Regions from separate parts of the Streptomyces clavuligerus genome, predicted to be linked through region 2. Evidence: predicted binding sites of a transcription regulator. Region 2 holds the regulator's gene; the other holds the start of a gene.

Region 1 (3,409 bases), 1.6 Mb from region 2:
TCCTTGCGGTGCCGGTCCACCGCCTCCAGGTCGTCCGCCATGCGGTTGATCGTGCAGGCGAGGTCGCCCAGCTCGTCCCTGCGGTCCGCGCCGCGCACCCGGCGGGTGAAGTCGCCGTGCGAGATCCCCCGGGCCACGCGGTTCATCTCGTCCAGCGGCGCGGTGAGGCCGTGCGCCACGAACTGGGTGATCAGCAGGGTCGCGATCACCGAGAAGACGGTGATGAAGCGCAGCTCGGTGGAGGTCTCCAGGGCCACCAGCAGCAGCCCGGTCGTGATGAAGACCGAGACCACCACCAGCGTGCCCAGCTTGGTCTTGATGGAGATCTTGGCCTTGACCGGGCGGGGCCGCCCGGCGCCCTGGCCCCGGGGGCGGCTCACGGCGCCGGGGTCTCCAGGGCGTACCCCACCCCGTGGACGGTACGGATCCGCTCCGCGCCGATCTTGCGGCGCAGGGCCTTGATATGGCTGTCGACGGTCCGGGTGCCGGAGGCGTCCGCCCAGTCCCAGACCTCGGCGAGGAGCTGCTCGCGGGAGAGGACCGCGCGCGGGGTGTTCGCCAGACAGACCAGCAGATCGAACTCGGTGGGGGTCAGATGCACATCGTCGCCCCGGACCCGGACCCGCCGCTGGGCGTGGTCGATCTCCAGCTCGCCCAGGCGGAGGATGCCGCTGCGGGGGGTGACGGCGGCGAGCGCCGCCCGCTCCACCCGGCGCAGCAGGACATGCACCCGGGCGGCCAGCTCCCGCATCGAGAAGGGCTTGGTCATGTAGTCGTCGGCGCCCACGCCGAGGCCGACGAGCATGTCCGTCTCGTCGTCCCGGGCGGTGAGCATCAGCACCGGCACCGGGCGCTGGGCCTGTACCCGGCGGCAGACCTCCAGGCCGTCGAAGCCGGGGAGCATCACGTCGAGCACCATCAGATCGGGCTGCCATGCCTCGGCCGCGTCGACGGCGGCGGGGCCGTCGGCGGCGGTCTGCACCAGGAAGCCCTCGGCCCGCAGCCGGGCGGCGATGGCGTCGACGATGGTCGAGTCGTCCTCGACGACCAGCACCCGGCGCTGGGCTCCGGGCGTGGCCGCGACGCCGTTGTGGGTGGTGTGTGTCTGTTCCATCGCCCGCCCCTGTAAGCGCTGGGCCGCGTCGCCCGCGCATTGTCGTCCATGTGTAGCTCAGCAGCGTAAAGGCAGTTGGAGGCTCCGGGCTACGCGGGCACTACGGCGAGATGGACCACGTCAGGAACGCCTCGGGCAAGGTGGATCTCTTCCGTCCCTACCCCGTTGAATCCGGCATTCCGCAAGGTTTCTTCAAAAGCGGGGGACGGTCGCGCCGACCAGATCGCGAGCACCCCGCCCGGATTCAGCCGCCGGGCGGCGAGGGCCAGACCGGCGGGGGAGTACAGCGCCCCGTTGTCCTCGGTCACGGTCCAGTCCGGGCCGTTGTCGATGTCCAGGCAGAGGGCGTCGTAGCGGACGTCGGTGTCACGGAGATGGGTGAGGAGGTCCACGGGGAGGAGCGCCGTCCGGGGGTCGGCGAGGGCGGGGGCGGAGATCCGTCCCAGGGGGCCGTGGAGATGCCAGTCGACGATGGCCGGTTCTCGTTCCACAACGGCGATATGTCGCCAGACCGGGGAGGCGGCGGCGTGGGCGAGGGAGAAACCGGCACCGAGTCCGCCGATGAGGAGGGACGGGTCCGGGCGGGCGCCCAGGGCGCGGTGGGCCGCGTCGATCAGCAGCCGCTCGGAGCGGCCGTCCGAGGTGTCCATCAGGAAGCAGCCGTTGGCGATGATCTCGTACACCTCGCCCCGGCGGCGCAGGGCGACCTCGCCGAAGGGGCCGTCGCGGCGGTCGAGGGTCACGGGCGGTTCATGGGGTGCGCGGGGCGTGGGCGGGGTGGTGCGCATCGGGCCTCCGGTCGGCTGGCGCGGCGGACGGGCGGTCGGGCGGTTGGTTGGGCGAGGGCGGTGGGCGGTGGGCGGTGGCTCCGGCGGTCGGGCGAGGGCGGTGGACGGGCGGCGGGGGCTCCGGCGGCCGGGTGCGGGTGTTGGTGCTGGTGTCGTGGTGACGCGTGGTGACCGGGCCATCGTGGTCCGTCGCTCCCCGCCGGGCCAAGTGGTTTCCCGGGGCGTCGCCGCTTCCGCCGGCTCCGGCGGGCGGGGCGGCGTCACCCGCCGGAGCCCCGCCGTCCCCGCCGCCGCTGTGCCGTCCCCGCCGTGCCGCCGGGTGCGGCCCCGATCGCTCAGAGCGAACAGGCGGCCGGGAACATCCGGGGCTCCCCATGCATTGACCTCACATAACTGCATTGAGTCTCCATAGCTCAAGTTCACTGCCTAAGGGGAGATCATGGCTGCTGAGTCCCAGACGTTCACACCGCTCACCCTGCCCGTGCTGCCGCTCGACGACGAGGTCGTGCTGCCCGGAATGGTGGTGCCGCTGGACCTCACCGACACCGAGGTCCGCGCCGCGGTGGAGGCCGCGCAGGCCGCCGTCCGCTCCGCCGGGCCGGGCAAGCCGCGGGTGCTGCTCGTCCCCCGGGTGGACGGCCAGTACGCGGCGACCGGTGTGCTCGGGACCGTCGAGCAGGTCGGCCGGCTCTCCGACGGCGACCCCGGCGCGCTGATCCGCGGCGAGGGCCGCGTCCGCATCGGCTCGGGGACCACGGGCCCCGGCGCCGCCCTGTGGGTGGAGGGCACCCAGATCGCGGAGTCCGTCCCCGACCCGCTGCCGGGCCAGCTCGCCGAACTGGTCACCGAGTACAAGGCGCTCGCCACCGAGTGGCTCAAGAAGCGCGGTGCCTGGCAGGTCGTCGACCGGGTGCAGCAGATCGACGACCTCGCCCAGCTCGCGGACAACTCCGGCTACTCCCCCTTCCTCAGCACCGCGCAGAAGATCGAGCTGCTGGAGACCGCCGACCCGGTCGCCCGGCTGCGGCTCGCCATCTCCCAGCTCCGCGAGCACCTCGCCGAGCAGGACGTGGCGGAGTCCATCGCCAAGGACGTCCAGGAGGGCGTCGACAAGCAGCAGCGCGAGTTCCTGCTGCGGCGCCAGCTCGACGCCGTCCGCAAGGAGCTGCGCGAGCTCAACGGTGAGCAGGAGGGCGAGGAGTCCGACGACTACCGGGCCCGCGTCGAGGCCGCCGCGCTGCCGCCGAAGGTGCGCGAGGCCGCCCTCAAGGAGGTCGACAAGCTGGAGCGCGCCAGCGACCAGAACCCCGAGGCCGCCTGGATCCGCACCTGGCTGGACACCGTCCTGGAACTGCCCTGGAACGAGCGGACCGAGGACGCGTACGACATCCGGGGCGCCCGGGCCGTCCTCGACGCCGAGCACGCGGGCCTCGCGGACGTGAAGGAACGGATCACCGAATACCTGGCGGTGCGCAAGCGGCGCGCCGACCGGGGGCTCGGCGTGGTC
Region 2 (3,409 bases):
CAGCAGTTCGGCAAGGAGGGCGAGCCCTTCGACCCGACGATCCACGAGGCGCTGATGCACAGCTACGCGCCGGATGTCACCGAGACCACATGCGTCGCGGTGCTTCAGCCGGGGTATCGCATCGGCGAGCGGACCATCCGCCCCGCCCGGGTCGCGGTGGCCGAGCCCCAGCCGGGCGCGGCCCCGTCGGCCGCCAAGGACGAGGCGGCGAAGGACGAGGAGAGCGGTGGCCCGGACGAGGGCTGACGCACACCAGACAAGGACCGTCCGGGGAAGCCGCCCGGGGGCCGTACCGGGCAGCGCCCCGGACGGCCCCCGGGCGGTGCGCCCGGTGACCGCCGGTACACCGGACCCGGTGACCGTCCGGGAGGAGGGACGTCGATGAGCACGAAGGACTTCGTCGAGAAGGACTACTACAAGGTCCTGGGCGTCCCCAAGGACGCCACCGAGGCGGAGATCAAGAAGGCGTACCGGAAGCTCGCCCGTGAGTTCCACCCGGACGCCAACAAGGGCGACGCGGGCGCCGAGGAGCGCTTCAAGGAGATCTCCGAGGCGAACGACATCCTCGGCGACCCCAAGCGGCGCAAGGAGTACGACGACGCCCGCGCACTCTTCGGGAACGGCGGCTTCCGCCCCGGTCCCGGCGCCGGTGGCGGCAGCTTCAACTTCGATCTGGGCGACCTCTTCGGCGGCGGGGCCCAGGGCGGTGGCGGCGGCGGTGCCGGTGGCTTCGGCGGCGGTCTGGGCGATGTGTTCGGCGGTCTGTTCAACCGCGGCGCGGGCACGACGACCCGTACCCAGCCCCGGCGCGGGCAGGACGTCGAGTCCGAGGTGTCGCTCAGCTTCACCGAGGCGGTCGACGGGGCCACGGTCCCGCTGCGGATGTCCAGCTCGGCCGCGTGCAAGGCGTGCTCGGGCACCGGCGACAAGAACGGCACCCCCCGGGTCTGCCCGACCTGTGTCGGCACCGGTCAGGTCTCCCGCGGCGGCAGCGGCTCCTTCTCGCTGACCGATCCCTGTGTGGACTGCAAGGGCCGGGGCCTGATCGCCCAGGACCCCTGCGAGGTCTGCAAGGGCAGCGGGCGGGCCCGTTCCTCGCGCACCATGCAGGTCCGTATCCCGGCGGGCGTCTCCGACGGCCAGCGCATCCGGCTGCGCGGCAAGGGCGCACCGGGCGAGCGCGGCGGTCCGGCCGGTGACCTCTATGTCGTCGTCCATGTCGACGAGCACCCGGTCTTCGGCCGTAAGGGCGACAATCTGACCGTCACCGTGCCTGTCAGCTTCACCGAGGCGGTGCTGGGCGGTGAAGTGAAGGTGCCCACCCTCGGCGGGCCCGCCGTCACGCTCAAGCTGCCCCCCGGCACTCCCAACGGCAGGACCATGCGGGCGCGTGGGAAGGGAGCGGTCCGCAAGGACGGCTCCCGGGGCGATCTGCTGGTCACCGTGGAGGTGACGGTGCCGACCGAGCTGAGCGAGCAGGCGAAGGAAGCGCTGGCGGCCTACCGCGAGGCCACCGCGGACGAGGACCCGCGGGCCGAGCTGTTCCAGGCAGCGAAGGGAGCATGACATGGACGGACGGCGTCGTAACCCGTACGAGCTGACGGACGACTCCCCGGTGTATGTGATCTCGGTGGCGGCCCAGCTCTCGGGTCTGCATCCGCAAACGCTGCGGCAGTACGACCGGCTGGGCCTCGTCTCCCCCGACCGCACCGCGGGCCGGGGGCGGCGCTACTCCGCCCGTGACATCGAACTGCTCCGGACCGTCCAGCAGCTCTCCCAGGACGAGGGCATCAACCTCGCCGGTATCAAGCGCATCATCGAGCTGGAGAACCAGGTCGCCGCACTCCAGGCCAGGGTCGCCGAGCTGGCGGCGGCGCTGGAGGGCGCGGCGGCGGCGATCCAGCAGCGCGAGGCGCAGGTGCACGCGTCCTACCGGCGCGATCTGGTGCCCTATCAGGATGTCCAGCAGGCGGGGGCGTTGGTGGTCTGGCGTCCGAAGCGGTCCGACGGCTGACTCTGCCCTGGCGCCGCCCCGCCGCGGGCCGCCGGGCCCTGGCGGCACCCGGAGCTACCCGCGTCACATGGGGCCCAGGTGTGGACAGCTCTGTCCCCTGGCGCACAACTGCACCATGAATAACATCAGCCCCCTGAGTCATGGCTCCGGGGGCGATGCTTTTTGGCCTTGTTCACACCTGTGGACGGGAACGGGTCCGGAGCGCCCCCGAAGGGCCGGCCGGCGGGGAGCCGCAGGGCCGGTCAGGTGCCCTCACTCCCCCTCCAGGATCTTCGACTGGGCGATCAGATAGCCCAGTTGGGTCCGGCTGCCGCTGCCCAGCGAGGACCCCAGCTTCGCGATATGGGCCCGGCAGGTCCGGACGTTCATCCCCAGCCGACGCGCTATCGCCTCGTCCACATGCCCCTCCACCAGCAGTTTCGCTATGGAGCGCTGAACACCCGTGATCCCGTTCAGATCGGGTCCGTACGACACCGGCTCCTCCCAGGGCAGCCCGTGCAGCCAGAACTGCTCGAAGACCCCGACGAGGTACTCCACGATCCCCTTGTGCCGCAGCTCCAGCGCGGAGAGACGGTCGCTGCTCGCCGGTATGAAAGCGACCTTGCGGTCCACGATGATCAGACGGTCGATGATCTCCTCAAGGGTGCGCACCTCCACCCCGGAGGGCCCCACCAGCTCCACATAGGCGAGCGTCGCGGGGTGGTGGCGGGCCGTGTGCTGATAGAGGGTGCGCATCCGTACGCCCCGCTCCAGCAGCGGGTTCACCCGGCGCAGGGCCTTCTGGACCACATGCGGCTGACGTCCGCTGCCGGGCTGTACCGTGAGCAGTTCCTCGGAGCAGTCCATCAGCACCTGGTCCAGGATCGCGTTGATGCGGTTGCGACCCTCCAGGACCGTTATGCCCTGGGGCGCGGTGGAGTTCTGCGCGGTGAAGGCCATGAATGGCTCAAGTGCGTCGGTCAGGGCAAGGGCGCGGCGCCGTCGCTCTTGGATCTCCCTTTCGATCGGGTGTATGAGCTGTGACAGGGCGGCGGTGGGCGCAACGGGGCGCAGCCACTGACTGTCGTCGGGGTCCGGGTACAGCAGGGCGAGATCGAAGAGGCAGGGCGTGGCCTCCGCCTCCGACCGGGCGATGCGGCCGGTGCGAAGAGCGGTGATGTACAGACTTTTCCCGGCCTCGCACAGCTCGCCGACTGTATGGGAATGTCCCACTTCACCATGGTGCGGCGTCATATGCACCCCCCTCAGGCTCTTGCAATACAGGAACATGATGCCTGCCGTCGCTGGTGCAAGCGTTCGGAGTGAGACATCGTCTTATGCGCGGGGGAGGAGGATTGATCAAACGAGGTGGAGATCACCCATGTCTAGGACGCTACGTGCTACTTGTGCTCTTGC

The links. Region 2 encodes HspR, which represses chaperone genes until heat shock. Its sites were predicted from a motif close to TTGAGNNNNNNNNNCTCAA; they were not measured.
Region 1: a site for HspR is predicted at 2,301-2,319, ahead of lon (endopeptidase La). Genes of this name have one in related genera too.

Annotation. Positions count from the first base shown of each region.
Region 1 is NZ_CP027858.1:1,965,713-1,969,121, reverse strand. It holds gene CRV15_RS07835 (HAMP domain-containing sensor histidine kinase) at 1-380, opposite strand, end outside; gene CRV15_RS07830 (response regulator transcription factor) at 377-1,114, opposite strand; gene CRV15_RS07825 (spermidine synthase family protein) at 1,204-1,902, opposite strand; gene lon (endopeptidase La) at 2,342-3,409, shown strand, end outside.
Region 2 is NZ_CP027858.1:3,615,000-3,618,408, forward strand. It holds gene grpE (nucleotide exchange factor GrpE) at 1-246, shown strand, start outside; gene dnaJ (molecular chaperone DnaJ) at 382-1,566, shown strand; gene CRV15_RS15175 (heat shock protein transcriptional repressor HspR) at 1,568-2,014, shown strand; gene CRV15_RS15180 (helix-turn-helix domain-containing protein) at 2,267-3,283, opposite strand.